DNA from 4 places in the Stenotrophomonas sp. YJH_SMC_133 genome. Region 1 is predicted to be linked to each of the others. Evidence: predicted binding sites of a transcription regulator. Region 1 holds the regulator's gene; each other region holds the start of a gene.

Evidence for each region. The regulator FliA, encoded in region 1, starts transcription of late flagellar genes. The targets are predictions, from matches to a motif close to TAAAGTTTNNCNNNCNNNGGCCGATAA.
Region 2: AC5P78_RS20860 (flagellin) is a predicted target of FliA. The motif match lies at 1,497-1,523, and genes of this name have one in related genera.
Region 3: AC5P78_RS08290 (GGDEF domain-containing protein) is a predicted target of FliA. The motif match lies at 3,650-3,676, and genes of this name have one in related genera.
Region 4: AC5P78_RS04240 (GGDEF domain-containing protein) is a predicted target of FliA. The motif match lies at 5,624-5,650, and genes of this name have one in related genera.

What each region holds. Positions count from the first base shown of each region.
Region 1 is NZ_JCAFTW010000019.1:28,841-36,577, forward strand. It holds gene flhA (flagellar biosynthesis protein FlhA) at 1-551, shown strand, start outside; gene flhF (flagellar biosynthesis GTPase FlhF) at 697-2,313, shown strand; gene AC5P78_RS20255 (MinD/ParA family ATP-binding protein) at 2,300-3,187, shown strand; gene AC5P78_RS20260 (RNA polymerase sigma factor FliA) at 3,184-3,927, shown strand; gene cheY (chemotaxis response regulator CheY) at 3,985-4,377, shown strand; gene AC5P78_RS20270 (protein phosphatase CheZ) at 4,377-4,982, shown strand; gene AC5P78_RS20275 (chemotaxis protein CheA) at 4,985-6,814, shown strand; gene AC5P78_RS20280 (flagellar motor protein) at 6,916-7,656, shown strand; gene motD (flagellar motor protein MotD) at 7,658-7,737, shown strand, end outside.
Region 2 is NZ_JCAFTW010000025.1:32-7,768, forward strand. It holds partial or broken gene AC5P78_RS20855 (flagellin N-terminal helical domain-containing protein) at 1-109, opposite strand, end outside; gene AC5P78_RS20860 (flagellin) at 182-1,402, opposite strand; gene flgL (flagellar hook-associated protein FlgL) at 1,820-3,022, opposite strand; gene flgK (flagellar hook-associated protein FlgK) at 3,019-4,899, opposite strand; gene flgJ (flagellar assembly peptidoglycan hydrolase FlgJ) at 4,908-6,107, opposite strand; gene AC5P78_RS20880 (flagellar basal body P-ring protein FlgI) at 6,109-7,251, opposite strand; gene flgH (flagellar basal body L-ring protein FlgH) at 7,254-7,737, opposite strand, start outside.
Region 3 is NZ_JCAFTW010000004.1:382,276-390,012, forward strand. It holds gene AC5P78_RS08275 (ATP-binding protein) at 1-778, shown strand, start outside; gene AC5P78_RS08280 (sulfite exporter TauE/SafE family protein) at 1,048-1,827, opposite strand; gene AC5P78_RS08285 (YchJ family protein) at 1,930-2,322, shown strand; gene AC5P78_RS08290 (GGDEF domain-containing protein) at 2,326-3,606, opposite strand; gene egtB (ergothioneine biosynthesis protein EgtB) at 3,757-5,028, shown strand; gene egtD (L-histidine N(alpha)-methyltransferase) at 5,025-5,999, shown strand; gene AC5P78_RS08305 (lytic murein transglycosylase) at 6,084-7,352, shown strand; gene AC5P78_RS08310 (D-hexose-6-phosphate mutarotase) at 7,393-7,737, shown strand, end outside.
Region 4 is NZ_JCAFTW010000002.1:364,673-372,409, forward strand. It holds gene AC5P78_RS04205 (SMI1/KNR4 family protein) at 1-553, shown strand, start outside; gene AC5P78_RS04210 (alkene reductase) at 655-1,758, opposite strand; gene AC5P78_RS04215 (LysR family transcriptional regulator) at 1,888-2,793, shown strand; gene frmR (formaldehyde-responsive transcriptional repressor FrmR) at 2,864-3,139, shown strand; gene AC5P78_RS04225 (S-(hydroxymethyl)glutathione dehydrogenase/class III alcohol dehydrogenase) at 3,199-4,308, shown strand; gene AC5P78_RS04230 (YqcC family protein) at 4,317-4,676, shown strand; gene fghA (S-formylglutathione hydrolase) at 4,740-5,570, shown strand; gene AC5P78_RS04240 (GGDEF domain-containing protein) at 5,759-7,204, shown strand; gene AC5P78_RS04245 (hypothetical protein) at 7,244-7,714, opposite strand; gene AC5P78_RS04250 (universal stress protein) at 7,720-7,737, opposite strand, start outside.

The DNA of each region.
Region 1 (7,737 bases):
TGCAGCACCTGCTGGCCAACCTGGCCAAGAGCGCGCCCAAGCTCGTCGAAGATCTGACGCCGAAGGCGCTGCCGCTGTCGGCGGTGGTGCGCGTGCTGCAGAACCTGCTGGTGGAGCGCATCCCGATCCGACAGCTGCGCAAGATCGCCGAGGCGCTGGTCGAACACGCGCCCAGCAGCCAGGACCCGGCGGTGCTGACCGCTGCCGTGCGCACCGCGCTGGGCCGCTTCATCGTGCAGGAGATCGCCGGAATGTCGGCGGAGCTGCCGGTGTTCACCCTCAACCCGCAATTGGAACGTGTCTTGCAGGAGTCCACGCAGGGCAACGGCGCCGCGCTGGAACCCGGACTCGCAGAGCGACTGCACCAGAGCCTGGCCGAATGTGTCAGCAAGCAGGAAGCGCGAAACGAGCCGGCGGTCGTGCTGGTACCGGGCCCGGTGCGCGCCGCGCTGGCGCGCCTGGTCCGCCACAGCGTTCCGTCGTTGTCGGTCCTGGCCTACAGCGAGGTGCCGGAGGACAAGCGCCTGAAGCTGGTCGGAACGATCAGCTGACGCCGCCCACCGATGCGCCAGAAAACAGACACCACCTTCGAACCAACGCAACATACAGATACCAAGGGGAACCCGCACCGTGCAGACCACCGACCACCCGAGTTCTCCGACCGCCACCCCGCCGTCTTCGTCCCGTGACCACAGCATGAAAATCAAACGATTCGTCGCCGCCGACATGCGCTCGGCCATGAACCTGGTGCGCAAGGAACATGGTCCTGACGCCGTGATCCTGTCCAACCGCCGGATCGAGGAAGGCATCGAGATCGTCGCCGCGGCCAACTACGACGAGAGCGCCGTGCAGCGTGCACTGGAAGCCTCGCGCCGTGATGTCGCACCGCCGCCGGCACCCAAGCCGCGCACCGCCGCCGACGCGGTGATCGCCGCGGTCACCCGCCGCCGCAGCAGCACCCCGGCGCCGGAACCGGTCGCCGCCACCACCTCGGCGGTGGCCGCCCTCGCCCGTGCGGCCGTTGGGGCCACCGGCCGTACCCTGGACAGCGCCGACGAGATCGTGCCGACCCGTGGCAGCACTGGCTTCGCCGCCACCCTGGCGCGCGCCGCCGTCAACGAACCGGCGCTACCCGAACAGAGCTTCGCCCCGTTCGCCGAGGCCATCGTTGCACCGGCCGCTACCGTGCCGGCCAACCGCGCCCGCTTCCAGATCGACCCGCCGCACGACATGCATCACGAAAGCGTGGCCCCGGCCGTGCAGCCGCCGCCGCTGCCGACCGCTGCCGTGACCGAAGCGCAGCCCGGGATCGCCGCCAGCGAACCGGCAGCGGTCGAAGCCGCCGGCGAAGCCAGCCCGGCCCCCATGCTGGCCCCGGCACCGACGCTGACCGTGGTTGCCCAGGACGACGCCGAGATCCGCCAGCTGCGCCAGGAAGTGGCCGGCATGCGCCAGGTGATCGAGCGCGAGATGAACCGCTTCACCGACGAGCGCCTGCGTGGCAGCCCGGTGCGCGCCACCGCGCTGGACCTGATGGACGAGTACGGTTTCGACGCCGGGCTGGCCCGCGACGTGGCCATGCAGATCCCGCTGGAGACCGAAGCCCATCGTGGCCGCGGCCTGATGCTGGGGCTGATCTCGCGCAAGCTGCCGATCGCCCCGGTCGACCCGCTGGAAGAAGGCGGCGTGATCGCCCTGGTCGGCCCGACCGGCGCCGGCAAGACCACCACCATCGCCAAGCTGGCCTCGCGCTTCGCCGAGAAGCATGCGCCGCGCGACGTGGCCCTGGTGACCACCGACACCACCCGCATCGGCGCCCGCGAGCAGCTGTACGGCTACGGCCGCCAGCTCGGCATCGCGGTGCACGAGGCCAACAGCGGCACCGACCTGGACCAGCTGCTGGAACGCCTGAAGGACTACAAGCTGGTGCTGATCGACACCGCCGGGCTGGGCCCGCGCGACCGCGCGCTGGCCGCGCAGCTGCAGTGGCTGCGCGCCGCCCGCCAGGTACGCACCCTGCTGGTGCTGCCGGCCAACACCAGCTTCGGCGACATGGACGAGGTGGTCCGCCGCTTCGGCGCCGCCAACCTGCAGGGCCTGGTGTTGAGCAAGCTGGACGAGACGGGCCGCTTCGGCAACGCCCTGTCAGTGGCCGTGGACCACGCCCTGCCGATCACCTGGGTGACCGATGGCCAGGACGTTCCGGACGACCTGCACCGGGCCAGTGCAGCCAATCTTGTACTTCGCCTTGAAGATTTGCGCCGAGCGGCCGATATGCCCTGCAACCCGGAGTTGAACCATGCCGTCGCGTGAGTACGCCAAGCTGACCAAGACCTTCCCGCTGTCGGCCACCCGCAGCGAGCCGCTCGGCCCTGTGCGCACCATTGCCGTCACTGGCGGCAAGGGCGGCGTGGGCAAGACGAATGTGTCCGCCAACCTGGCGGTGGCACTGGCCGGGATGGGCAAGCGCACGCTGCTGCTGGACGCCGACCTGGGCCTGGCCAACATCGACGTGATCCTGGGGCTGAACCCGACCTTCACGCTGGCCGACCTGGTCGCCGGCCGCTGCTCGCTGGACGACGTCATCGTCGAAGGCCCGAACGGCGTGCTGGTGGTGCCGGCCGCGTCCGGCCGCCGGCACATGGCCGAGCTGGCCCCGGCCGAGCACGTCGGCCTGGTCAACGTGTTCTCCGAGCTGGAACGCGAACTGGACATCATGGTGGTGGACACCGCCGCAGGCATCACCGACGGCGTGCTGACCTTCTGCCAGGCCGCGCAGGACACCGTGGTGGTGGTCTGTGACGAGCCGGCCTCGATCACCGACGCCTACGCGCTGATCAAGGTGCTGTCGCGCGAACGCGGCGTGGACCGCATCCAGGTAGTGGCCAACATGGTGCGCGACCCCAACGAGGGCCGCGTGCTGTACGAAAAGCTGACCCGCGTCTGCGAGAAGTTCCTCGCCGATGTCTCGCTGAACTACCTGGGCTGCGTGCCGCAGGACGACTGGCTGCGCCTGTCGGTGCAGCGCCAGCAGCCGGTGGTGAAGGCCTACCCGTCCAGCCCGGCCGCGCTGGCGATCACCGAGATCGCGCGTCGCACCGCACGCTGGCAGGCGCCGACCGAACCGCGTGGCGGCGTCGAGTTCTTCCTCGAGCGCATCCTCAAGCAGCGCGGGGTGGCCGCATGAAAGGCGCAGCCCAGTACAGGGAAGTCCAGCGCTCGGCGGCCAACGAGGTCATCGCCCAGCATTCGGACCTGGTGCGGCGCATCGCCCACCACCTGGCCGCGCGGTTGCCGGCCAGCGTTGAAGTGGACGACCTGATCCAGGCCGGCATGATGGGCCTGATAGAAGCGTCGCGCAGCTACGACGCCGACCAGGGCGCCTCGTTCGAGACCTATGCCTCGATCCGCATCCGCGGTTCGATGATCGACGAGATCCGCCGTGGCGACTGGGTGCCGCGCTCCGTGCACCGCCGTGCACGCGATGCCGCCGCCACCATCCGCCGCCTGGAACAGAGCAGCGGCCGCGCCGCCAGCGCCACCGAAGTGGCCGCCGCGATGGAGATGCCGCTGCCCGAATACCTGCGGTTGATGGAAGACGCCGCACGTGGCCAGGTGCTGAGCCTGGAGTCGCGCATCGAGGACCAGGGCGAGCTGGACACCGTCGCCCAGGGCGGCCCGACCCCGCAGCAGGTACTGGAGCGTGGTGAGTTCGGCCGCGAGCTGGGCAAGGCCATCGGCCACCTGCCCGAGCGCGAACAGCTGGTGCTCTCGCTCTACTACGAGCAGGAACTGAACCTGAAGGAGATCGGCGCGGTGCTCGGCGTGAGCGAGTCGCGGGTCTGCCAGATCCACGGCCAGGCGGTGCTGCGCCTGCGTGGCCGGCTCAAGATTTTCGAGGCGGCGGACGCCGGCCTGGAAGAATGAACATGCCCGAGGCGGCTGCCCCCGGCCGCCCGGAATGAACAACAAAGGAACTCTGCTTTGAACAAGAACATGCGCATCCTGATCGTCGATGACTTCTCGACCATGCGTCGGATCGTCAAGAACCTGCTGGGCGATCTGGGCTTCACCAATACCGCCGAAGCCGAGGACGGGCATGCCGCGCTGTCGCTGCTGCAGAGCCAGCCGTTCGATTTCGTGGTCACCGACTGGAACATGCCGGTGATGACCGGCATCGAGCTGCTGAAGGCGATCCGTGCCGATGCCAAGCTGAAGACCCTGCCAGTGCTGATGGTCACCGCCGAAGCCAAGCGCGAACAGATCATCGAAGCCGCCCAGAACGGCGTGAACGGCTACATCATCAAGCCGTTCACTGCGCAGACGCTGGAAGAGAAGCTCGGCAAGATCTTCGAACGCCTGGCGGCCAGCGCCTGATGGATACCACGGTCGACAAGAGCGCCCTCTCCCTGCGCCTGCAGGAAGCCCTGGACGCACTCGAGTCCGGTGACGAGGCCGCCTGGCGGCAGCGCATCGACGGACTGGTCGCGCTGCGTACGCAGCCGATGATGAGCGGCCTCTCGCGGCTGGCCCGCGAGCTGGGGCAGGCACTGGGTGAGCTGCCGACCGTGCCCAGCGAGGCCGGTGAGCTGGACGACGCCTGCGCACGCCTGGACCACGTGGTGGCCATGACCGAACAGGCCACGCACCGCACCCTGGACCTGGCCGAGGAATGCCGCAGCCTGACCGAACAGCTGCGCGCTGAAGGCCTGCAGCCGGGCCAGGACGCGCAGCTCGAGCGCATCCGCCACAACCTGACCGAGATCGCCCTGACCCAGAGCTACCAGGACCTGACCGGGCAGATCATCCGTCGCGTGGTCGGCATCGTCCGCCGCGTGCACGAGGGCTTCGGCGCACTCGGCCTGCCGCCGGAACAGCATCGCACCGACCCGGAACTGGCCGGGCCGGCACTGAAGGGACTGGACCGCCACGCGGTCTCGCAGAACGACGCCGACGACCTGTTGTCGGATCTGGGGCTGTAAGCATGAGCGCGGTATCCGACGACATCACTGCCGATTTCATCATCGAGGCACAGGAAATCCTGGATCGCCTGGGCGAACAGCTGGTGTCGCTGGAGCAGGCACCGCAGGACACCGAGCAGCTCAACGCGGTGTTCCGTGGATACCACACGCTCAAGGGCGGTGCCGGCTTCCTTGGCGTCACTGCGATGGTCGAGCTGTGCCACGCCGCTGAAGAGGCCCTGGGCATCGCGCGTGCCGGGCAGGCGGTGCTGCAGGCCCACCACTTCGACGCCGCCCAGCAATCGCTGGACTACCTGCAGTCGATGCTGGACGCCGTGTCCTCCGGCACCGAGCCAGGCTATGCGCCGCCGGACCTGATCGCGCAGTTCGACATGAACGGTGGCACTGCCGCGCCGGTCGCTGCGGCCGCCCCTGCGGCAGCTGGCAGCGACCTGATCACCGACGACGAATTCGAGGCCCTGCTCGACCAGCTGCATGGCGGCAACGCACCGACCGCGGTCGCGCCGGCCAGGAAGGCCGACGACGGCCTGATCAGCGAAGACGAGTTCGAAGCGCTGCTGGACCAGCTGCACGGCGGCGCTGCGCCAGGCGCGAAGCCTGCTGCCACCGTCGCGGCGGCACCTGCCGCTGCACCGCGCCCAGCGCCCGTACCGGCGCCCGCAGCCAAGCCGGCGGCCAAGCCGATGGCCGAGGCCGAGCACACCGTGCGCGTGGACACCAAGCGCCTGGATGCGATCGTCAACCTGATCGGCGAACTGGTCCTTTCCCGCAACCGCCTGAAGACCCTGCGTGCACGCCTGCGCGACGAGGAGCTGGACCGCGCCGTATCGACGCTGGACATCGCCACTGCCCGCCTGCAGTCGGCGGTGATGCGTACCCGCATGCAGCCGGTGGGCAAGGTGTTCTCGCGCTTCCCCAAGGTCGCCCGCGACGTCGCCCGCTCGCTGAAGAAGGAAGTGGACCTGGAGCTGGTCGGCGCCGAAACCGAACTCGACCGCAACCTGGTCGAAGCACTGGCCGATCCGCTGGTGCACCTGGTCCGCAACGCCATCGACCATGGCGTGGAAATGCCCGACCTGCGCGAAGCACAAGGCAAGCCGCGGATGGGCCATGTACGCCTGTCGGCGCAGCAGGAAGGTGACTACGTCAGCATCGAGGTGCAGGACGATGGCGCCGGCATCGACCCGGAGAAGCTGCGCGCGAAGGCGCGTGAGAAAGGCCTGATCGATCCGGAAGCCGCCGCCCGCCTGAGCAGCGAGGAATGCCTGCACCTGGTGTTCCTGCCCGGCTTCTCGACCAAGCAGCAGGTCACCGACATCTCCGGCCGTGGCGTCGGCATGGACGTGGTGCAGTCGCGCATCCGCGAACTGAGCGGCCAGATCCAGATCCAGTCGGAACTGGGTCGTGGCAGCCGCTTCCTGATCCGCGTGCCGCTCACCCTCGCGATCCTGCCGACCCTGCTGGTGCAGGCCGGCGAGGACGTCTACGCGCTACCGCTGGCACGCGTGATGGAAGTGCTGCACGCGCCGCGCACCTCGCTGGGCTGGTTCGATGGCCGCGCCGTGCTTGATCGCCGCTCGCACACCCTGCCGCTGGTCGACCTGCGCCAGTGGCTGGATGTGACGCCGGCCGCGTCAACCCTGCTGACCATCGTGGTGCTGCAGGCCGGCGAAGCGCGCTTCGGCCTGGTCGTGGACCAGGTGCGCGGGCGCGAGGAAGTGGTCATCAAGCCACTGCCAAAAGCCCTGCGCGGCCTGCGCGGTTATGCCGGTGCAACGTTGATCGGCGATGGTCGCATGGCACTGATCCTGGACGTGGACGGCATACGCTGAACGCCGCCGGGCATGGCCCGGCGACCCGAAAACTGTGACTACCGTCTGTACGCATTCTCCCGGTGTCTCAAGTCCCATTCATACAAGCCGATACCGGAACCATGGATAGACTCAGCCTCATTGGACTCTTTCTCGCCCTGGCCTCGCTGGTCGGTGGCAGCATCCTCAAGGGCGCTGGCCTGGCGTCGTTGTGGTCGCCTGCGGCGTTCGTGATCGTCATCGTCGGTACCGTTGCCGCGATCCTGCTTCACACCTCGCCGGCGGTGTTCAAGCATGCGTTCAAGATCGTGCGCTGGGTCGTGCGCCCGCCGCACAGCGATCGCCGCGAACTGATCCAGCAGATCGTCGAGTGGAGCAACATCGCCCGCCGCCAGGGCCTGCTGGGCCTGGAATCGCAGGTGGAAGCGCAGCAGGACCCGTTCCTGCGCAAGGGCCTGCAGCTGCTGGTGGACGGCGTTGAACCCGAATCGATGCGTCACATGCTGGAGATCGAACTGGGCAGCCAGGAGCACCAGGACCAGGCCGGTGCCAAGGTCTTCGAAGCGATGGGCATCTACGCGCCCACGCTCGGCATCATCGGTGCCGTGCTCGGCCTGATCGCGGTGATGAAGAACCTGGCCGACCCGAGCAAACTCGGCCACGGCATCGCCGCCGCGTTCACCGCCACCATCTACGGCATCGCCTCGGCCAATCTGCTGTTCCTGCCGATCGCCGCCAAGCTCAAGAGTGTGATCTCGCACAACACCCGCGACCGCGAAATGGTCATCGAAGGCCTGATTTCGATCGCCCAGGGCGAGAACCCGCGCAACATCGAAACCAACCTCTCCGGCTTCCTGCACTGACATGGCCCGCCGCAAGCACCACGAAGAGCACGCCAACCATGAAGCATGGGCGATCCCCTATGCCGACCTGATGACGTTGCT
Region 2 (7,737 bases), on a different contig from region 1:
GCGAACCGGAGGACAGGCGCTGGATGGTGGTGGCCAGCGAGCTGCCGCTGGTGCTCAGGTTACGCTGAGCATTCAACGACATCGTATTGGTGTTGATGACTTGTGCCATGAGGAGAGGTCCTTGAGCGGTTGCACGTGAGTTGGGTTAGACGCCCCCGACGTGCCCCGGGGGCGGCTCATGTCAGCGCTGCAACAGGCTGAGCACGTTCTGCGGTACCTGGTTGGCCTGGGCCAGCATGGCCGTACCGGCCTGCTGCAGGATCTGGGTGCGGGTCAGTTCGGCGGTTTCCTTGGCGAAGTCGGTATCGCGGATGCGGCTGCGCGATGCGGACAGGTTCTCCGAGGAGGTCTGCAGGTTGGCCACCACCGAGGTGAAACGGTTCTGGATCGCGCCGAGGTCGGCGCGCACGCTGTTGACCGACTCGAGGGCCTTGTCGACGATCGACAGCGCCTTCTGCGCACCTTCGGCGGTGGTGACGTTCAGGTCCTTGACGAAGTTGGCCGTGGCGCCGGTCAGCAGACCGCCGTTGGTGCTGGTTTCGGTCAGGCCCAGGCCGGCGATGGTCGCGGCGGTGGCGCCGGCCGGCGGGGTTGCGGCACTGACGCCCAGGGTGAAGGTCTGGCCGTCCTTGACCGAGGCCAGGCTGATCACACCGGCATTGACCGAGGCCATGACGCCGGTTTCGCCCAGCTTGTTGTTGATCGCGGCAGAGGTGGCCGAAGTGATCGATTCGCCCGCCTTCACGGTGAAGTCGTTGATGGTGACCGTGGTGGCGGTGCCGCCCGGCGGGGTCACCGAGATCTGCAGGCCGGAGTAGGTGGTGTCGGCGGTGGCCTTGTCGGCGGCGGCCAGGCTGGTGCCGGTGTAGCCGTTGGCGAAGGTTGCCGCGCCCAGCGAATCAGCCTTGGCGTTGACCACGCTGTTGATGGCGATGGCCTGGCCGGCGTTGGCGCCGACCTGGAACAGCTGGCTGGTGAAGGAGCCGTCCAGCAGCTTGGTGCCATTGAAGTCAGCCTGCTTGGCCACGCGGTCGACTTCCGAGACCAGCTGGGTCACTTCAGCCTGCAGGGCCTTGCGGTCGCTGGCCGAGTTGGTGGCGTTGGAGGACTGCACGGCCAGTTCACGGATGCGCTGCAGGTTGTTGCCGACTTCGCTCAGCGAACCCTCGGCGACCTGGGCCAGCGAGATACCGTCGTTGGCGTTGCGGATGGCCACGTCCAGACCGCGGATCTGGGTGGTGAAGCGCTCGCTGATGGCCAGGCCGGCCGCGTCGTCCTTCGCGCTGTTGATGCGCAGGCCGGACGAGAGGCGCTGGATGGTGGTAGCGAGCGAGCTGCCGCTGGTGCTCAGGTTGCGCTGAGCGTTGAGCGACATCGTATTGGTGTTGATTACCTGTGCCATGGGGTCGTCTCCTCTTATATGGAACCCGTTGGTGAATGAAACGAAGCGCCGCCTGTTTTTTTGTGTGGCTGTGTGCTTCGCTGTTGCCAAATGAATAACGGCGCTTTGTCAACAACCTTTAGCCGTGAATTCCGTCGATGCTGCAATTCGGTGCCGGAGGCTGTTTTTCCCGGGTTTTCCAGCCCTGGCTGGGCGTGAAGGCGACCCCGGAAAGGGCGGTTGGGCATGCCCAACCAGCGCTGATGAAGGTATCGGCGGGGCAGGGCCGGGCTTGATGGGCAATCACGGAAAATGCGTGCAGCACGTTTCCGGTAGCGCCAGCCCACGCCCGGCGAGCGCGACGGAACGGGCACGCAGAAACGAAAAAGGCCGCGATGCAGGGCATCGCGGCCTTTCAGGGGTGACGCAGGAGATGCGTCAGCGGATCTTGTTGAACAACGACATCGACTGCATCTGCGAGAAGATCGTCTGTGCCGCCTGCAGCGCGGTGCTCTGCAGCTGGTACTGGCTCAGTGCATCGGCATAGTCCAGGTCACGCATCTGCGACAGCGTGGTCTTCAGGGTCACGCTGTTGGCTTCACGCATGTCGGCGGCATTGTCCAGTGCCTTCAGCTGCGCACCGCCGGCCGCGCGCGAATCGATCATCCGTTCCGACGCACGGGCCACATCGCGCAGGGCGCTCTGCAGTTCGTTCTGCTGCGCGCTCATCTTGGCGGTGGTGCCGGTGTCGGCATCAAGCGCGGCAATCAGCTTGTCCATGGTGTCGAAGATGTCGCGGCTGGTGGCCGGCTTCACGTTGAAGCTGTCACCGGCAGCGGGTGCGCCGGTGATCTGCAGGCGGACACCGTTGACTTCCACGTTGTCACCGGCCTTGAACGTGCCGGTGCCGGTCACGTTGCCAGCGCCGTCCAGTACCTGGTACTGGTCGGCGGCGGTGAAGCGGATGCTGAAGGACTGGCCGTTCCAGCTGTCGCTGCCATCGCGGGTGATGTTGGTCAGCACGCCGTTGCCGGTATTGCCGGCCGCGGCAACACCATCGACGAAGCCGTCGCCGGTAGGAATGCGCATGAAGATCTCGCTGCCGGGCAGGGCATCCCGCACATAGGTATCGGGGCCGACTTCAATCTGGCGCTGGGTCTGGTCGCCACGGTAGACCACCTTGCCATTGATCTTGGCGAACGGCGGATCGCCATCGTTGGTGCCGCCGAACACGTAGCGGCCGGTGCCGTCGTCGGCGTTGGCCAGCGACAACAGGCCCTCGCGGATCTGGTTCAGTTCGGTGATCAGCGTTTTCTTGTCGGCGGCGCCCAGCGCCGGATTGCTGGCCTGGATGGTCAGGTCGTTGACGCGCGCCATCAGGTCGTTGACCTGGGCCAGGGTGTTTTCCTGTACGCCCAGTCGGTTCTGCACGTTGCCGGCATTCAGTTTCATCCGGTCCAGTGCGGCCAGGCTGCGGTCAAGCCCGACCGCCGCACCAGCGGCAACCGGATCGTCCTTGGCGCTGACGATCTTGCTGCCGGTGGCGATCTGCTGCTCCAGGTGGCTGAGCTTGGCCTGCTTGGCCATCATCAGCGACACGGACTGGTTGAACATCATGCTTGTGGAGATACGGCTGCTCATCGACGGACGGCTCCCAGGATGGTCTGGAACATGCTGTCGGCGGTGGAGATCAGCTGCGAGGCTGCCTGGTAGGCCTGTTGCAGGCGAAGCATGTCGGCCGCCTCTTCGTCCAGATTGACGCCGGATACTTCATCGCGTGCTTCCTGCGCCTTGTCATTGATCACCAGCTGCGCTTCCAGCGAATACTCGGCCGAGCGGGCGGCTGCACCGACCTGGGTGGTCAGGCCCCCCAGGGCGCCGTTGAGGGTGACCGTGCCGCTGTTGAATGCCTTGGCGCTCTCCACCTTGGACAGCCTGGAGGCGTTGCTGTTGTCCGACGAGCCCGCCGGAGTCGGGGTGATGTTGAAGGTGTCGCCGACCTTCGGCGCACCGTCCAGCACGAAGCTCCAGCCATTGGCACTGATGGTCTGGCCGGGCGTGTAGGTCTGCGGCGGGCCCCCATCGATGGTGTAGGTGGTGGCCGAGGTGAACACGATCGCGGCCGGATTGCGCAGGTTGGCGTTGGTCGAATCGCTGACGGTGACACCGCTCAGCTTGCCGGTGCCCGTGTTGGACGTCGCCGCCGCGCCCTTCACTGCCGCAGCAGCGGCGATGCGCGAGGGATCGGTGACCGCCACTTCCATGCTGCCCGCCACGCCTGCGGTCGGCTGCAGCAGGAAGCGGTCGTTGGCCGCCGGGGTACCGCCGACCACCAGCTTGACGCCGTTGATCACCAGTGGATCGGCGGCCGTACCGGTGCCGGTCAGCGGAACGTTCGCACCGGTGTCGGCACGACTGGCCTTCCAGTTGGTGCCATCGAACTGCAGCACCACGTTCTGCGCGTCCAGCTTGCCGAGGTCGCCGTAACTGGCGCTGAGGCTGGCGGTGCCGGTGTTGGCATTGTTGGCGGTGACGCGTGGATTGCCGATGTTGAAGAAGTCACCCCCCAGCTGGCCATACAGGTCCACGCCCTGGTGATGCACCTGGTTGAAGCTCTCGGCCAGGCCTACCGCCAGCTTGCCCAGTTCGGCCTGGGCAGGCGTCAGCACGGTGTCGCGGAATTCCAGCAGGCCGCCGATCTGGCCACCGACCGCCTTCGGGTCGAGGCGGATGGTGTTGCCCTGCGTTTCCAGCGCCAGCTGCAGGCGCTCGGGCTGGTACGGGTCGGCCACGGTGGTGACCTTGGTCGCCGTGGTGCCCACCACCAGTGCGTTGCCGCCGGCGGTGTAGACATTCATGATGCCGCCGTCCTGGATCACCGCCGTGCCACCGGTGTAGCCGATCAGCTGGGTGATCAGCTGATCGCGGCGGTCGAGCAGGTCCGGTGCGGCGGTAGCGATGTTGGTGCCGATCGCACCGTTGATCTGCGCGATCTCCTGCGCCAGCCGGTTGACCTCGGTGGCACCGGCCAGCAGGCCGTTGTTGACCTCGCTGTTGAGGTTGTTCAGGTGCGTGTTGAGCTGCACGAAGCGGTTGGCCAGCGCCTTGCCACCATCCAGCATGTTCTGGCGGTCGGCGGTGCCGGCGGCATTGGAGGACAGGCCGCTGACCGAATCGAAGAACTTCGACCAGACGCCGGACACGTTGGTTGCCGCGTCGGAGAACAACGAATTGACCCGGTCGGCCATGCCGGAGAGCTGCTTCAGGCGCGCCAGCTCGCCGCTGCTGTCGAGCAGGCGCGAGATCGCCAGCTGGTCGGCGGTACGGCGGATGTCGGTGATGCGGGTGCCGTTGCCGACCGTGCCGTAGCCGTAGTTCTGGGGATCAGCGGTGGCGAAGTTGACCTTCTGCCGGCTGTAGCCCGGGGTATTGAGGTTGGCCACGTTGTGGCTGGTGGTCGCCAACGCACGCTGGAAGGCGAGCAGGGCACCGGTACCGGTGGAAAGTACGCTGGACATGGGGTTCCTCAACGACGGGTGATACCCAGCGCCGCGGTTGCGGTGCTGGCGAAGGTCTGGCCAAGGCGCGAGCCGGCATCGGCCACGGCGCTGACGGCGCGCTCGATGGTCGGTCCGCCGGCGATCGCGGCGATCTTGGCCGCGTAGCGCGGGTCGGTGGCATAGCCGGCGCGCTGCAGGCCACGGGCGAAGCCCTGCACGTCGGTGCCGGCCTGCAGGGCCTGCTGGTAGCGCGGGCTGGTCTTCAGCAGGCGCACGTAGTCGGCAAAGCTCTCGGCCGGCGAACTGTAGGCACGGAAGCTGGCGGTCTCGTTGCGGCGCACGCCATCGACGTACTCGTGGGTGCCGGCCACGGCGCGCTGGCCGTTCCAGCCATTGGCCTTGATGCCGAACAGGTTGTGCGAGGTGCTGCCGTCGGCATGCTTGATGTGGCGCTTGCCCCAGCCGGTTTCCAGCGCCGCCTGGGCGACCAGGGCGCGGGCATCCACGCCCAGTTCCTTGGCCGCACGCTGCGCGTGCTGCCAGATGCTGGCGACGAAGCCTTCCGGGGTGTGCTCGCCCAGCTGCGCGACGGCGGTACGGGTCGCCATTGCATCGGCCGGGCTGATGGCCGTGCCGCGGTTGCTGGCGGTGGCCGCCCACTGGTCGCTGTTGGCAGCCCAGTCCTCGCCTTGCAGGCCGCCGATGTACGGATCTTCGGTACCCAGCGAGCGGTGCATGCTGCTGCTTTCGCGCCCGGCGATCAGGTCCAGCGCCTGTTCCATCGGTGCAACCGCCGCGTGTGCGCCGGACTGGGCGCCGGCGGCCATCTGCTGCAGCAAATGCACGGCCTGGCTGCCGTCTTCCAGCGGCAGCGACGGTGCCGGCTTGGCCGGTGCATTGAGCTGATAGGCACGGCTGGCCTTGGCCGGGTCCACGCGGGTATCCAGCGCCGGGCCATCGGCGGCCTGGCCGGACAGCTGCCGGCTGATCATGCCGGACAGGCCCAGGCCTTTGCCGCGGGTCATCGCCTCGGCAATCTTCTGGTCGTACATCTCGCGGAACATCTTGTTTTCGCCGGGGAACAGCGAGTCGCCGAAGCTGGCGTCACGCATGCTCTTGACCAGCATCTGCGCGAACTGGCCTTCCAGCTGGCGCGCGACCTTGTCGATCTTCGCCGGATCGTTCTGTTGTGCCGGGTGCAGATCGAATGCGGGATTGATGCGCATATCAGATCACCTCGAGCTCGGCACTCAATGCGCCGGCCTGCTTCAGGGCTTCCAGGATCGCGATGAGATCGCCTGGTGCTGCGCCCACGGCGTTCACCGCGTGCACGATCTCGTCCAGGGTGGTGCCGCCGCTGAACTTGAACATGCGGCTGCCGTCGTTGGTGGCGGTGATGGTCGACTGCGGGCTGGCTACGGTACGGCCGCCGGACAGCGCATTGGGCTGGCTGACGTTGGTGTTTTCCTGGATGGTCACGGTCAGCGAACCGTGCGAGATCGCGGCAGGTCCCACGCGCACCTGCTGGCCGATGACCACGGTGCCGGTACGCGAATTGACCACCACCTTGGCCGGAGCGCTGCCCGGGGTCAGTTCCAGGTTCTCGATGCGCGCCAGCAGGCCGATGCGTGCGCCCGGATCGCTCGGCGCGGTAACCGCCACGGTCACGCCGTCGACCGCACGCGCCGCACCGTCGCCGAACGCATTGTTGAGCGCAGCGACCATGCGCGAGACCGTGGTGAAGTCATTGTTGTGGAGGTTCAGGGTGATCTCGCCGCCATTGGCCAGCGGGTCGGGCAGGGCACGCTCCACGGTGGCGCCATTGGGAATGCGGCCGACGCTGGGCACGTTCACCGAAACCCGCGAGCCATCCTTGCCCTGCGCACCGAAGCCACCCACGATCAGGTTGCCCTGGGCGATGGCATAGATCTGGCCATCGGCGCCCCGCAGCGGGGCCATCAGCAGCGAACCGCCGCGCAGCGACACCGCGTTGCCGATCGAGGACACGGTGATGTCGATCGGCTGGCCCGGCTTGGCGAACGGCGGCAGTTCAGCGTGGATCGCCACCGCCGCCACGTTCTTCAGCTGCGGATTGACGTTCGGCGGAACATTCACGCCCAGCTCGCCGAGCAGGTTCTTCAGGCTCTGCACGGTGAACGGCGCCTGGCTGGTGCGGTCGCCGCTGCCGTCCAGGCCCACCACCAGACCGTAGCCCACCAGCGCATTGCCACGCACGCCACCGACCTGGGCCAGGTCCTTGATGCGTTCGGCGCTGGCCGGGGCCACCACGGCGAAGACCATGAACACGCCATAACAGAGCGACGTCATGCGTCGCTGCCAGGAAGAAGAGGAGAAGAGTTTCATGGCCATACTCAGAACGGCGTCAGGCCGGAGTTGAAGAAGCGGCTCAGCCAGCCCATCGCGTTGGACTGCGCGACCGGGCCGCGGCCGCCGTAGACGATGCGGGCTTCGGCCACGCGGCTGGACGGAATGGTGTTGTCCTGGCTGATGTCGCCCGGGCGCACGATGCCCTGCACCTGCACCAGTTCATCGCCTTGGTTCAGGCGCAGGTTCTTCTGCCCCTGTACCACCAGGTTGCCGTTGGGCAGGCGCTGGATCACCGTCACCGTGACGCTGCCCTGCAGGCGGTTGCTCTGCGCGCTGTTGCCCTTGCCGGTGAAGTCACGTGCGCCCTTGGCCGTCGCACTGAGGATGTCCTTGCCGCCCAGGGTGACCGGCGCACCGAGGATGGACGGCGTGCCCAGGCTCAGGTTCGATTCCTTGTTGGTGGCGGTATTGGCACTGGTCTGCGCGGTGGTGTTCTCCAGCAGGGTGATGGTCAGCAGGTCGCCGACA
Region 3 (7,737 bases), on a different contig from region 1:
GAGCAAGAACAACCTGCTGGCCCTGCAGCGCCACAGCGCCGAGGCCCGCAAGTCGATCGGCCAGCGCCTGGACGAAGTGAACGCCAGCCTGGAACAGGTGCCGTTCAACCGCGGTACGCTGCTGACCATCGAACTGAGCGACCGCCGCCTGCCGGAAGTCGGCGAGTTCCACCTGCAGCTGCGCGAAGTGCTGTCGCAGCAGCAGACCGAGCAGCGCGAGCTGGCCGAATCGCAGTTCACCGTGCTGCGCCAGCTGGTCAACCGCCTGGGCTCGCAGGAAGGCGAGGACAAGCGTTGGCGGGAGCTGGTGCTGGACGTGCGCATGCACGTGGAGTTCATCGGCGTCGAGCTGGATGCGGAAACGCGCCAGCAGGTCGAGATCTACCGCAGCGGCGCCGGCAAGTCCGGTGGCCAGCGCCAGAAACTGGCTACCACCTGCCTGGCCGCGGCACTGCGCTACCAGCTCGGCGGTGCTGACAGCCAGCTGCCCAGCTACGCCGCAGTGGTGCTCGACGAAGCCTTCGACAAGGCCGACAACGAGTTCACCGCACTGGCAATGAACATCTTCGACAACTTCGGCTTCCAGATGGTGGTTGCCACCCCGCTGAAGTCGGTGATGACGCTGGAACCGTTCATCGGCGGCGCCTGCTTCGTCGAAATCAGCGGCCGCCACGACTCCGGCGTGCTGCTGATCGAGTATGACGAGGAAGGCAAGCGCCTGAAGCTGCCCGAGCGCAGCCGCCAGCAGGCCAACGAACCGGAAGAAGCCGAGGCCTGACCTGGCCGATTGAAGGGGAATGCCGGCCAGCGGCCGGCACTACATGGGCGGGGTTCATGACCCGATCGGATGGGGAATGCCGGCCAGCGGCCGGCACTGCCCATGGGCGGGGTTCATGACCCGATCGGATGGGGATGCCGGCCAGTGGCCGGCACTATCCATGGGCGGGGTTCATGACCTGATCGGATGGGGATGCCGGCCAGCGGCCGGCACTACCCATGGGCGGGGTTCATGACCCGGTAGTGCCGGCCGCTGGCCGGCAACCGCGTTCACGCAGCGCGGAACGTATCCCACGCCATCCGCGCGATCAGCACCACCACCAGCCCCACGAACAGCTTGCGGATGAACGGCGTGCCGCCCTTCAGCGCCAGGCGCGTGCCCACCACCGAGCCGATGATGTTGGCCGCCGCCATCGGCAGCGCGAACAGCCACAGGATGTTGCCGGTCGGCACGAAGAACGAGATCGCCGCCACATTCGTCGCCAGGTTCACCACCTTTGATGCCGCCGAGGCGCGCAGGAAATCCAGCCCGAAGAGGCGCACGAACAGGAAGATCAGGAAGCTGCCGGTGCCCGGCCCGAAGAAGCCATCGTAGAAGCCGATCGCCGCACCGATCGCCAGCGCGATCACCAGTTCGCGGCGACCGATCTCCTGCGGACGGTGCAGCGCGCCGAAGTCCTTCTTCCACAGTGTGTAGGCCAGCATCGCGACCAGCAGCACCAGCACCAGTGGGCGCACCGCGTCCTTGGGCAGCAGGCTTACCGCGGTGGCGCCGGCGAAGGAGAAGATGAAGGCCGTGCCGGCCGCGAACAACACCGGCTTCCACGGGAAGCGCACGTTGCGCGCATAGCGCCAGGCGGCCGCACCGGTACCGAACATCGAACTGAACTTGTTGGTACCAAACAGCATCGCCGGCGTCTGCTGCGGCAGCACCGTGAACAGGCCAGGCAGCTGCACCAGCCCACCACCACCGACGGCGGCATCGACCAGCCCGGCGATGAAGGCGATGACCACCAGCCACCACAACTCAGGGGGAACCAGTTCCAGCACGGCGATCAATCGATATGGGGGCGCGACAGCATACGCCTGTCCTGCACTGGTTGACCGGTGCCCCGCGTGGATCCATCCGGACAACCCGGCGACAATGTCCGCATGAGCCGAAAACCCACCGATCCCTGCCCCTGCGGCCTTCCCGCCGAGTACGCCGCCTGCTGTGGCCGTTTCCATGCCGGTGAGGCCGCCCCCGATGCCGAGCGCCTGATGCGATCACGTTACAGCGCCTATGTGCGGGGGCTGGCGGACTATCTGCGCCAGAGCTGGCATCCGGATACCCGTCCGGCCGAGTTGTCGCTGGATGATGCGCCCGGCCAGCGTACGCATTGGCTGGGCCTGACCGTGCACGAGCACACCGTCACCGGCGCCGACAGCGCCGAAGTGCGCTTCACCGCCCGCTACCGCGTGGGCGGCGGCAGCGCGGTGAAGATGGCCGAGCACAGCCGCTTCCTGCGCGTCGACGGCCGCTGGTACTACCTCGACGCGGTGTGAGCCTCAGCCGCCGCGTGCCGCCAGCACGCGCTGGCCGGCATGCGCGCGGACCTGGTTGCGGCCACCGTCCTTGGCTGCGTACAGCGCCTGGTCGGCGGCCTTGATCACTGCCGCTGGCCGCTCATCCACGCGGCTGTCTGCCAGCCCGATGCTCACCGTCACCTGCACCGTCTGCCCGCTTCCGCCGCGTCCTCGTTGCCGGCGCCCCGTTTCATCGTCGCGGCTGCGTGTGCTCCGGTCGCGCAGCTGCATGCGGGTGTCCTCGATGGTCTGCCGCAGCGCCTCGACTGCATCCACGCAGGCCGCTGCGGGACGATCCAGGAACACCACCGCGAACTCCTCGCCGCCATAGCGGAACGCCCGGCCACCATCGCCCACCCGGCCCAAGCGCGAGGCCACCAGGCGCAGCACATCGTCGCCGGTGTCGTGGCCGTGGGTGTCGTTGAACGACTTGAAGTGGTCCACGTCCACCATCGCGATGCTGTAGGTGCCGCGCGCCCGCTGCAGGGTCTCATTGAAGGCGCGGCGCCCCGGCAGGCCGGTCAGCTCATCGCGGAAGGCCATATGGAAGGACTCCTGCAGCATCGCGCCCAGCATCAGCAGCAGGGCCGCGCTGGCCAGTGCCGGCAGTAGCACCGGCTGCAGGAACACCCGTGGCAGCATCCACCACAGGCACAGCAGGGCCAGCAGCATCGCCGTGTGCAACGGGCGCGGATGCCGCCAGGCCTGCCAGCCCAGCGCGGCGGTTGCCAGAAGGAACAGCAGCGCTGGCAGCTGTGCCAGCGCGTTCCAGTCGGCCGGAATCCAGCTCCAGTGGCGGTTGGACAGCAGATCGTGCATGCCCCGGGGTTGCTGCGTGGCCAGCAGCAGGAAGATCATCAGCGCGGTGCCACTGGCAACACTCCGCAACAGCAGGTCGTGGCGGCGCCGCCCGCGCTCGGGCCACAATGCCAGGCCCGCGAACAGCAAGGGCAACCAGGCCGAAATGGCATGGAAGCGCAGCGGTGTCAGCGCCGTGACGTGGCCGCTGTGCAGGTAGCCGCCCACGTCCTGGTGCAGCAGCGCGAACATGACCGCCACCACCAGCAGCAGGCAGAGCGTACGCACCTGGTGGTAGAGCAGGGCAAGGCCGGCGCCGAGGCAGGCCAGCAGCCAGGGCAGGATGCGTTGGGCCGGACTGGCAACGTCTTCGTTGCCCAGTGCTGCCCACAGCACCACGGCAACCAGCACGGCGGGCAGCACGAACAGGTAATGCGCAGGCTGGCGGAGCGGATGCAGGGGCAAGCAGGAATTCCAGCGCGGTGACGACGCGGCCGCAGCATTGCCGTTAGCGGCGTTCGCACCGGCTTCTTGAATGCGGGATGGTCACGCATGTGAACGCGTTGACGTCGAACGATGACATCGCACTCACCCTGTTGCGCAGATGCTGCCCGGATGGACAGCGTAGCCACCGCCGTCGCTGCCCCGCAGCGCGATCTCGCCCGCCAGTACGCATGTGTGCGGAACCGCAGCATGCACCTGGCAGCCCCCCTCAGCGCCGAAGATGCCATGCTGCAGAGCATGGCCGATGCCAGCCCGAGCAAATGGCACCTGGCCCACACCACCTGGTTCTTCGAATGCTTCGTGCTGGCCGGCTTCCCACCTGCACCGGCGCATGACCCTGCCTGGGACTACCTGTTCAACAGCTACTACAAGAGCCTCGGCCCGGCGCATGCCCGGCCGCAGCGTGGGCTGCTGTCGCGGCCATCGCTGCAGCAGGTGCGCGACTACCGCCAGCAGGTCGATGCACAGGTGCAATCGCGGCTGGCGGCAGGCGACCTTGATGAGCAGGCACTGCAGCACCTGCAGTTGGGCCTGCAGCACGAACAGCAGCACCAGGAACTGCTGCTCACCGACATCAAGCACGCGTTCTGGTGCAATCCGTTGCAGCCGGCCTACCGCGAGGACCTGCAGCCTGCAACCAGCGCTGCCAGTGCGCAGGGCTGGATCGAGTCGCCCGAGCGCATCGTCACCATCGGCGCCGCAGCCTGGCCGCAGCACACCGCCTTCGCCTACGACAACGAATCGCCGGCGCATCGCGTGCTGCTCGCCGCGCACGCACTGGCCGAGCGCCCCGTCAGCAATGCCGAGTACCGCGCCTTCATCGACGCCGGCGGCTACCGCGAACCGCGCTGGTGGCTCAGCGAAGGCTGGGCGCTGCGCGAAGCCGAGGGCTGGCAGCACCCGCTGTACTGGGATGGCGCCCTGCAGCGCGAGTACACCCTGGGCGGTTGGCGCGAACTGGATCCGCATGCGCCGGTCTGCCACCTCAGCTACTACGAGGCCGATGCCTGCGCCCGCTGGGCCGGCGCGCGCCTGCCCAGCGAGTTCGAGTGGGAGGCTGCCGCCGCAACGCTGCCGCCTCGCGGTCATTTTGCCGATGACGATCGGCTGCACCCGCAGGCTGCCGGGGGCAGTGGACTGCGTCAGCTGTTCGGCGATGTATGGGAATGGACCCACAGCGCGTATGGCGCCTACCCGGGCTTCCGCCCTTTCGCCGGCAACCTCGGTGAATACAACGGCAAGTTCATGTGCGGACAATGGGTGCTGCGCGGTGGCAGCTGCGCCACGCCGCGTGGCCACGTGCGTGCCAGCTACCGCAACTTCTTCATGCCCCCGGCGCGTTGGCAGTTCTCCGGGCTGCGCCTGGCCAGGGACCTCGCATGAGTACGGTGCACGACGCACTGCAGGCGCTGACCGATCTCACCCCTGGCCGCCAGCAGATCCTCACCGACGTGGTGGCCGGGTTGTCGCGCACGCCGCGCCAGCTGCCGTCCAAGTACTTCTACGATGCGCGCGGCTCGCGCCTGTTCGAGCAGATCACGCAGACCGCCGAGTACTACCCCACGCGCACCGAGCTGGCCCTGCTTTCACGGGTACTGCAGGACATCGCCCGAAGCGTCGGGCCGCATCTGCACGTGGTGGAACTGGGCAGCGGCAGTGGCCGCAAGACCGCGTTGCTGCTGGCCGCCCTGCACGACCCGGTGGCCTACACGCCGATTGAAATCTCGCGTGCCGCGCTGCTGTCCAGCATCGACCATCTGGCCCCGGCGCTGCCCGAGGTGGAGATGCTGCCGGTCTGTGCCGACTTTACCCGTCCCGTCGCCGTACCCATGCCCGAACGCGACCCCGCGCGACGGCTGCTGTTCTTCCCCGGTTCCACGCTGGGCAACTTTGAAGGCGAGGACGCGGTCGCGCTGCTGCGCGCGATGCGCCAGACCATGGGGCGTGATGGCCTGGCCCTGGTCGGCATCGACCTGCACAAGGACCCGGCGTTGATCGAGGCGGCCTACAACGATGCGCAGGGCGTCACCGCCGCATTCACCCTGAACCTGCTGGCCCGCCTCAACCGCGAGGTCGGCAGCGACTTCGATCTGCAGGGCTTCCGTCATCGTGCCCGCTACAGCGTCGCGCGGCTGCGCATCGAGACCGATCTGGTCAGCCAGCGGGCACAGGACGTCCATCTGGATGGCCGGACCTTCCATTTCGAGGCCGACGAACCGATCCGCGTCGAATACAGCCACAAGTACACCGACGAGAGCTTCGAAGCGCTGCTGCGGCCGGCTGGCCTGCAGGTCATGCAGCGCTGGGATGCTGAAGGCCCGGCCTATGGCCTGCGCCTGTTGCGTGCCATCTAGGGCGGACGGCCAGCCGGTACCGCTTCAGGTTCAGCAGCACCGCTACCCCTAAGATGGCCGTGCAACGGCAACACGGAGGACGCCATGCCCATTCTGACCACGCTCGGCCTGGCGGCCGCTCTTGCCTCGGCGCCGACAGCGCCCGCCGCTCCTGCCGGCGACATCGATCCGGCGTTCAGCCGCTGCCTGTCGGGCCTGCAGGCCACCGCTGTGACACAAGGCATCAGTCCCGACCGTTTCAACGCGATCACCGCCGGCCTCACCCCGGACCCCAGCGTGCTCGGCCTGCTTGATGCGCAGCCGGAATTCACCACGCCGATCTGGGACTACCTGGCCGCGCTGGTCGATCGCCAGCGCGTGGCTGATGGCCGCGCCCTGCTGCAGCAGCACCGCGACCTGCTCGATCGCGTGTCGGCGCAGTACGGCGTCGATCCGGCCACTATCGTCGCGGTCTGGGGCGTGGAGAGCGACTACGGCCGCGTGTTCGGCAAGCGCCCGCTGCTGCAGTCATTGGCCACGCTGTCCTGCGCCGGCCGTCGCCAACCCTTCTTCCGCGGTGAACTGCTGGCGCTGCTCAAGCTGATCGACCGCGGCGACCTGCAGGCCCAGGGGCTCACCGGCTCCTGGGCCGGTGCCTTCGGGCATACGCAGTTCATGCCCAGCACCTATGCACGCATCGCCGTGGACGGTGATGGCGATGGCCGCCGCGATCTGGTCGGCAGCATTCCCGATGCACTGGCCTCCACCGCCAACTACCTCAAGCGCGCCGGCTGGCGCAGCGGCGAGCCGTGGGGCATGGAAGTCCGCGTTCCTGCGGGCTTCAACGCCAGCCAGGCCGGCCGCACCCAGCGTCGCGCCCTGGCCGACTGGCGTGCGCAGGGCGTGACTGCGCTGGATGGCAGCGTGTTGGCTCCAGCCAACCTGCCGGCGGATGCGCGCGCCGCGCTGCTGCTGCCGGCCGGCAACAAGGGCCCGGCATTGCTGGTGTTCCGCAACTACGACGCGATCTACAGCTACAACGCCGCCGAAAGCTATGCGCTGGCGATCGCGACGCTGGCTGACCAATTGCGTGGCGGCAACGGGTTGGCCACCGCCTGGCCGACCGATGACCCGGGCCTGGGCCGCGATGAGCGCCGCCAGCTGCAGACCCTGCTGCTGGCCCGCGGCCACGATATCGGTGCCGCCGACGGCATGATCGGTACCGCCACGCGCCGCGCGATCCAGGCCGAGCAGCAGCGCCTGGGCTGGAGCGAGGTGGACGGCCGCGCAGGCCAGCGCATCCTGCGCACGCTGCAGGAAGAGGCGACCGCCATCGCACCCGCTGGGCAGAAAGCCTTGCCGGCGGCACGTTGACCGCGACATCATCGCCGCGGTCTTCAAGGAGCGTCATCGCATGCAGTCGAATCCGGACATCAGCACCGGCCTGTATCACGGCCTGGAGGCCTGGCAGGTGCGAACCGCCAACGCCACGGCGGTCGTCAGCGTGTTCGGCGGCCAGCTGCTGTCGTTCATTCCTGATGGGCAGCCCGATCTGCTGTGGCTTTCGCCCACGCGCGCCGAGCTGCCCACGCCCATCCGCGGTGGCGTCCCGGTGTGCTGGCCGTGGTTCGGTCGCCAGGGCCAGAGCGCCGATGTACCGGCGCATGGCCTGGTACGTACCGCGCGCTGGGAGCTTCTGCAGGCCAGCCAGCGCGATGATGGCGAGGTCGAGCTGCAGTTGGCGCCTGCGCCCAGCGCC
Region 4 (7,737 bases), on a different contig from region 1:
CCCGACGCTGCAGGCGGATCCGCCGGTGCTGCTGTATGCCCAGGACTATGAGCCGTTGGAACACGATGAACTGCTCGAGGCGTGGCAGGAGCTGACCGCGGAGGATCATTACAATCCCCTGCGCACTGACCTGCAGTTGCTGCCCTTTGCGCGGACCGGCGGCGGCGACAGCTACTGCTTCTGGAGCAACGCGCCCGGCTTTGCCGAGCCCCCCGTCGTGCTGGCGTGGCATGACGATGATCGTGCCGATGTGCTGGCCGCCAGCTATCAGGATTTCCTGTTCCGCAAGATGGTCGAAGCCGTTGCTGACTACCAGGGGCCGTACACGCTGCTGTCGCACGGCGAGCTGGCCAGCAACCTGCGGCGCTGGCTGCAGAGCCACCAGCCGTTCCTGCGCGATGACCAGTACGCAGCCCTGCAGCGGCTGTTCGCCCGCGTTGACGATATCGCTGAAGGAAACATCAGCGACGAGGATGCACAGGCCATCGTCGCTGAGGTGATCGGCTTCGAGCGGTTGGACGAGTCGTTCGCCTACGTGCGCGAGGACGCCTGAAGGCCGGGGTCGGATCCGCGCGCAGCGTGGCTCTGACGCCTTGTGCGCCGAACAGGGGTCAGAGCCCTTTCCGTTGGAAAGGGCTCCGACCCCGTGGGGGATCAGCCCGCGGCCGGGTAGTCGAGGTAGCCTGCTTCGCCGCCACCGTAATAGGTGCTGCGGTCGGGCGTGGCCAACGCGATGTTGCGCTGCAGGCGTTCGACCAGATCCGGGTTGGCGATGAACGGCTGGCCGAACGCGGCCAGGTCGATGGTGCCCGCTTCGACCAGCTGCAGGGCGCGTTCGCGGGTCATGCCACCTGCCAGGATGACGGTGCCACCGTAGGCCTGCCTGAACTGCCGCAGAAACGCCTCGCCCAGCACCGACCGGCCCGCCTGCAGGTTGTCGTTGAGGTGCACGTAGGCCAGCCCACGCTTGCCCAGTTCCTCGGCCAGGTACAGATAGGTGGCTTCGTTGTCGGGGTAGAACGGCATGTCGAAGGTGAGGTTGTTCGGTGCCAGGCGCACGCCGATGCGATGCGCACCGATACGCTGCGCCATCGCATCGACGGTTTCCAGGATCAAGCGCGCACGATTGGGCAGCGAGCCGCCGTAGCGATCATCACGCTGGTTGATGAGCGGGTTGAGGAACTGCTCGAACAGGTAACCGTTGGCGGCATGCAGTTCGATGCCGTCGAAGCCGGCCGCAATGGCGTTGTCTGCCCCGCGCACGAAGTCGTCGACGATACCGGGGATCTCCGCAGTCTCCAGTGCACGTGCCGGAGTGGGATCGGCGTGGCCGCGGCTGCCATCGTCCAGGTACACGAACGAGGTGTTCTTCGGTGCGCTGGCCACCGGGCGGGTACCGGCGCTGACCGGTTGCCCACCGCCGGGCTGCAGCGAGGAATGCGACATGCGGCCGACGTGCCAGAGCTGGGCGAAGATCGTGCCCTGTGCGGCATGCACCGCCTCGGTGACACGCTTCCACCCGGCCACCTGCTCGGCCGACCAGATGCCCGGCACGTCGATGTAGCCCTGGCCCTGCGGCGAGACAGGCGTGCCTTCGCTGATGATCAGGCCGGCGCTGGCGCGCTGCCGGTAGTACTGCGCGGTGAGTTCGTTGGCGACCGCTCCGGGGTTGCGGGCACGGGTCATCGGCGCCATCGCGATGCGGTTGCGCAGGGAAGTGCCTGCAAGGTCGAAGGGGCGGAACAGGGCGGCGGTCATGTCGGTCATCTCGATGCGGGGGAAGGCGCCAGCGGCGCGATGCACACAGGATGGAGTTGACATGCGGGCGCATAAAGCGCTTCGATCTCCCTGGGTGCGGGACTATTTGTCCCCAATGGAGCGCGAACGATGCTGCCGCTGGAATCGTTGAATGGCCTGGTCACGTTCGTCACCACGGCCCGCTCAGGCAGCTTCACCGAGGCCGCCGACGCGCTGGGCATCTCGCGCTCGGCGGTGGGCAAGGCCATCGCCCGGCTGGAAGCGCGGCTGGGGGTGCGCCTGTTCCACCGCACCACGCGGCGCATCGCGCTGACCACCGATGGCGAGGCGTACTACGCATCGTGCGCGGCGGCGCTGGAAGAAATCTCCGCCGCCGAGGCCTGCCTGGGTTCGGCCGGCCTGCCCAGCGGGCGGCTGCGCATCGACATGCCATCCTCGTTCGGGCGCCTGGTGGTGCTGCCGGTGCTGTTGCGGCTGTGCCGGCAGTACCCGGACCTGCAGTTGACGATGACCTTCACCGATCATTTCGTCGATCCCGTCGAGGAAGGCATCGACCTGCTGATCCGCTTCGGCGGGCTGCACCAGGCCGAGCATCTGGTGGCGCGGCGGCTGGGGCGTCAGCGACTGGTCACCTGCGCATCGCCGGAGTACCTGCAGGCGCACGGCGTGCCACGCACGGTGGAGGAACTGGCGCAGCACCGCAGCATTGTTGGCTTCCGCCACGGGCAACCGGTGTGGTGGCGGATCGGTAGCGAGGAGGACGAAGGGACATTCATCCCGAATGCGCCGTATCAACTCAATGACGGCGACGCGGTGATCGAGGCGGCCATCGCCGGGCTTGGTATCTGCCAGATGCCGGTTTCACTGGTACGCCGTCACCTGGATTCCGGCGCGCTGCGGTCGGTGCTGGATGCGCACATGCAACGGCACATCGATATCCACGCGCTGTGGCCACCGACGCGCCACCTGCGGCCCAAGGTGCGCTACGTGGTGGATGAACTGACCCGGTTGGCGGGTGAGGGATTGTTCGATTGAGCCGGCCAGGATTGAGTTCGTGACTTCGGCTTGTATACTGTCCCCCAGTATAGTTCCGAGATGGCCCGCCATGCCGCACTCCCCCGAAGAGAAGAAAAAGGTCCTGGCCCGCGTGCGCCGCATCCGCGGCCAGTGCGATGCGCTGGACCGCGCGCTGGAAGCCGGCGCCGACTGCGGGCCGGTGCTGCAGCAGATCGCCGCCATCCGTGGCGCGGTCAACGGCCTGATGTCCGAGGTGATGGAGGCTCATCTGCGCGAGGAGTTCGGGCAACCCGCAGCCTCCGATGAACAACGCGCCGAACGCGTGCGCGACATGAGCGCGTTGATCCGCTCGTACCTGAAATAAACGATGGCGCAACATGGCGCCGCCCATCCTGTCATTGCCTGTCTCTGGAGAGTCCACCCATGAAATCCCGTGCCGCCGTCGCCTTTGGTCCCGGCCAGCCGCTGCAGATCGTCGAGATCGACGTCGCCCCGCCGAAGGCAGGCGAGGTGCTGGTGAAGATCACCCATACCGGTGTCTGCCACACCGATGCGTTCACCCTGTCCGGCGATGACCCGGAAGGCCTGTTCCCGGTGGTGCTGGGCCATGAAGGTGCCGGCATCGTGGTGGAGGTCGGCGAGGGTGTGACCAGCGTCAAGCCCGGCGACCACGTGATTCCGCTGTACACCGCCGAGTGCGGCGAGTGCCTGTTCTGCAAGAGCGGCAAGACCAACCTGTGCGTGGCCGTGCGCGCCACCCAGGGCAAGGGTGTGATGCCCGATGGCACCAGCCGCTTCAGCTACAACGGTGAGCCGCTGTACCACTACATGGGTTGCTCGACCTTCAGCGAGTACACCGTCGTTGCCGAAGTCTCGCTGGCCAAGATCAACCCGGACGCCAACCCGGAACATGTCTGCCTGCTCGGCTGCGGCGTCACCACCGGCATCGGCGCGGTACACAACACCGCCAAGGTGCAGGAAGGCGACAGCGTGGCCGTGTTCGGCCTCGGTGGCATCGGCCTGGCGGTGATCCAGGGTGCACGCCAGGCCAAGGCCGGCCGCATCATCGCGGTGGACACCAACCCGTCCAAGTTCGAGCTGGCGCGCGAATTCGGTGCCACCGACTGCATCAATCCGAAGGATTTCGACAAGCCGATCCAGCAGGTCATCGTTGAAATGACCACCTGGGGCGTGGACCACAGCTTCGAGTGCATCGGCAACGTCAACGTGATGCGCGCGGCGCTGGAATGCGCGCACCGTGGCTGGGGCCAGAGCGTGGTGATCGGCGTGGCCGGTTCGGGCCAGGAGATCTCCACCCGTCCGTTCCAGCTGGTGACCGGGCGCAAGTGGATGGGCACCGCCTTCGGCGGCGTGAAGGGCCGCAGCCAGCTGCCGGGCATGGTCGAGGATGCGATGAAGGGCGATATCGAACTGGCTCCGTTCGTCACCCACACCATGGACCTGGACAAGATCAACGACGCCTTCGACCTGATGCATGAAGGCAAGTCGATCCGTTCGGTGGTCCACTACTGAGCCGCGTCATGGGCTGGTTCGATGCCCTGCGCCGGCCGCGTGCGGAAGACCCGCGCGCGGCCCTGGTGGTGCCGATCGAGCAGGCGTTGCGTGCGCTGGGCTGGGTCGACGGCGAGGTGGGACCACCGCGTGCGGTGACTTCGGCCTTCGGCAGCGACGATGGCATGCCGTTCGAGCAGTGGCTTGCGCAGGTATTCCTGCCGCGCCTGCACGAAGCCCGCGCCGACGGCCAGTGGCCACCACGCAGCGACGTGGCGGTGGCGGCGTATCGCAACCTGGACGGCCAGCCTGGCGTCGAATCATTGCTGCGCCTGCTGGCACAGCTGGATGAACGGATCAACCAAGGCATCCACGCCGGGCGTGGATAACCCGACCAAGGTCGGCATCTACCAGAAGCACGCGTGCGCTGACGCGCCGCGCAGGAGAGCACCATGGAACGCATTGAACACCGCGCATGTTTTGGCGGCTGGCAGGACGTCTACCGCCATCATTCGACCACGCTGGGCTGCGACATGCAGTTCGCCGTGTACCTGCCACCGCAGGCGGAAACACAGAAGCTGCCGGTGCTGTACTGGCTGAGCGGCCTGACCTGCACCGAGCAGAATTTCATCACCAAGGCCGGCGCGCAGCGTTATGCGGCCGAGCACGGTGTGATCATCGTCGCGCCCGACACCAGCCCGCGCGGTGATGACGTAGCCGATGCCGAGGGCTACGACCTGGGCAAGGGGGCAGGGTTCTACCTCAATGCCACCCGCGCACCGTGGGCGAAGCACTACCGCATGCATGACTACGTGGCGCAGGAGCTGCCGGCGCTGATCGAGGCGAACTTCGCGGTGACCAACGCGCGCGCGATCAGTGGCCATTCGATGGGCGGCCATGGCGCGCTGGTGATCGCGCTGCGTAACCCCGGGCGCTATCGCAGCGTGTCGGCGTTTTCGCCGATCGTCGCGCCCAGCCACGTGCCGTGGGGGCAGAAGGCCTTCCATGCCTATCTGGGCGACAACCCGGCCGACTGGGCGCAATGGGATGCCTGCGAGCTGATCGCTATGGCTGACGAGCGCCTGCCGCTGCTGGTCGACCAGGGCGAGGCGGACGAGTTCCTGCAGACCCAGTTGCAGCCGCAGCGCCTGCAGCAGGCCTGCGACGCCGCCGGCCATCCGCTGACCCTGCGCCTGCAGCCCGGCTACGACCACAGCTACTACTTCATCGCCAGCTTCATCGGCGAGCACATCGCCCACCACGCCCGCGCCCTGCAGGGCTGAGGGCTTTCCGGTAGCGCCGGCCGCTGGCCGGCAACCTGCAGCCCTGTGATTCATTGGGTTTGCCGGCCAGCGGCCGGCACTACCATCGCGGTGCACTCGGAGTGTCGTTTTGCCGCAGTGGATCACGCCGCTGTGGCGTGCCGGCGCGCTATCGTGCGCGTAGACGGCCTTGCGGATCGGGGGGATGCATGCCGGTAGTGCTGGCGCTGCTGTATGTGCTGTGCCATGGCCTGGTGCTGGCCCTGTGGCCTGGCCCCGCCGGGGTAGGCTCCTTCGTTTTCCTGACCGGCGCACCGCTGCTGGCCGCCGCCGCGTGCCTGGTGCGGGCGCAACGTGACCGCGCCGCTCTGGGCTGGCGTTCTACCGCGATGGCACTGCTGCTGTGGGCCGGCGGCATGACGTTCAACATGGTGGATGCGCTGGGTGCCGGCCGGGCTGACTTCACCCCACGCGTCAGCCTGTTGTTGTACGTGCTGTATGGCGTGCCCCTGGTGTTCATCCTGGCGCGGGCACGCCGCGAGCGCCTGAGCATCAGCCTGATCGACGCGGCGATGGCGGCGCTGCTGGGTGTGCTGTTCTTCGTGCACACCGCATCGTTCGCCGCCCGTGTCGAGGTCGACGCCCATGCGATGTCCAACATGCAGCGCATGTTCGACATCCAGAACCTGTGTATCGCCGCGTTCGCCGTGGTGCGATGGCTGGCCGGCGACGTGCCCGAACGGCGCAGGTTCTTCCGCGCACTGGCGCTGTACGCGATGGCCTATCTGCTGGTGGCCTACTACATCAACCATTACACGTCCGACGATGCATTCGGTGCGTTCAACGATCTGCTGATTGACATACCTTTCCTGCTGATCGCCTGCCTGGCGCTGGACACGGCGCCGGACGCAGGCACAACGCCGCACCCGCGGCTGGCGAGGACGGTGCAGGCCGCCGGTCCGATCATCCTGCCATTGCTGCTGCTGGTGGTTGGCACGCTGGTGGTCGATCATGCGCGGCCGTTGGCCGTTGCCGGCTTCGTCGTAGCCACCCTTGGCTTCGGCCTGCGCAGCGTCCTGCTGCAGACCGATCTTCTGGAACGCCAGGCAGCACTGGATCAACTGGCGCGGCAGGATGGCCTGACCGGCGTGGCCAACCGCCGCGAGTTCGACGCACGGCTGACGTCCGAGTGGAATCGCGCACGGCGCAGCGGCACCGAGCTGGGCCTGCTGCTGGTGGATATCGACCACTTCAAGGCCTTCAACGACCAGCACGGCCATCCAGCCGGTGATCGTTGCCTGCAAGCGGTGGCCGGGGTGCTGAAGGCCATAGCCGGTCGCGGTGGTGACAGCGTTGCGCGTTATGGCGGTGAAGAGTTCGCCGTCATCGTGCCCGGAAGCCCGTTGTCGGGCGTGCTGGCGCTGGCCGAGCGGCTGCGCGAAGCGGTCGAAGCGCTGCCATTGCCGGAAGGCCCGGTCAGCATCAGCGTCGGCGTGGGTTACCTGCATCCGCCGGCTCTGGCCAGTGCCGATCAGTTGCTGGCAGACGCCGATGCCGGCCTGTATGCCGCCAAGCGGGCTGGCCGCAACCAGGTGATCCTGCATGCGCACGTGCTGGATGACGAGGGCAGCACGCACGGAACGATGGACTGCTGAGCAGCTCTCTGCATGCGATCACACGGGGGGCGCGACGGCTTATCGCTGCCGCAACCAGCCGGTCGGATCGAGCAGCCTCAGCCCGACCGGTGACAACGAGCGCTGCCGCAACGGCAGGTTTGCCGCCTGCACGGCCATCGCACAGCGTGCCAGTTGCCGGCGCAAGGGTGCCAGCGTGTCGTCTTCGCGGGGCCGCGCATGCCGCCATTGTGCGATGCGCAGCAGGCAGACCAGCAGGTCCAATTCGCTGGCGGCAATGAAGGGAGAGCCGGCCGGCAGCAGATCGATCGGAGCGGCGGGGGTGGCCAGCAGCGGCAGCAGGCCGATGAAGGCGTCGCATCCCTCCTGGCCAAGCCCGAGTCCGCTCAGCTGGGCAAGGCCATCGGCCTGCAGATCGGGGTCGCGCAACTGCCGTATCGCGCCCAGCAGCGCCTGTTCGCCGCGGCCGAACTGTCGACCGAAGGCGCGGTAGTTGACCCGGGTGGGAAACAACGGGGAACGGGAGGCCATGGTGGCTAGGGCTGTGGGTCGCG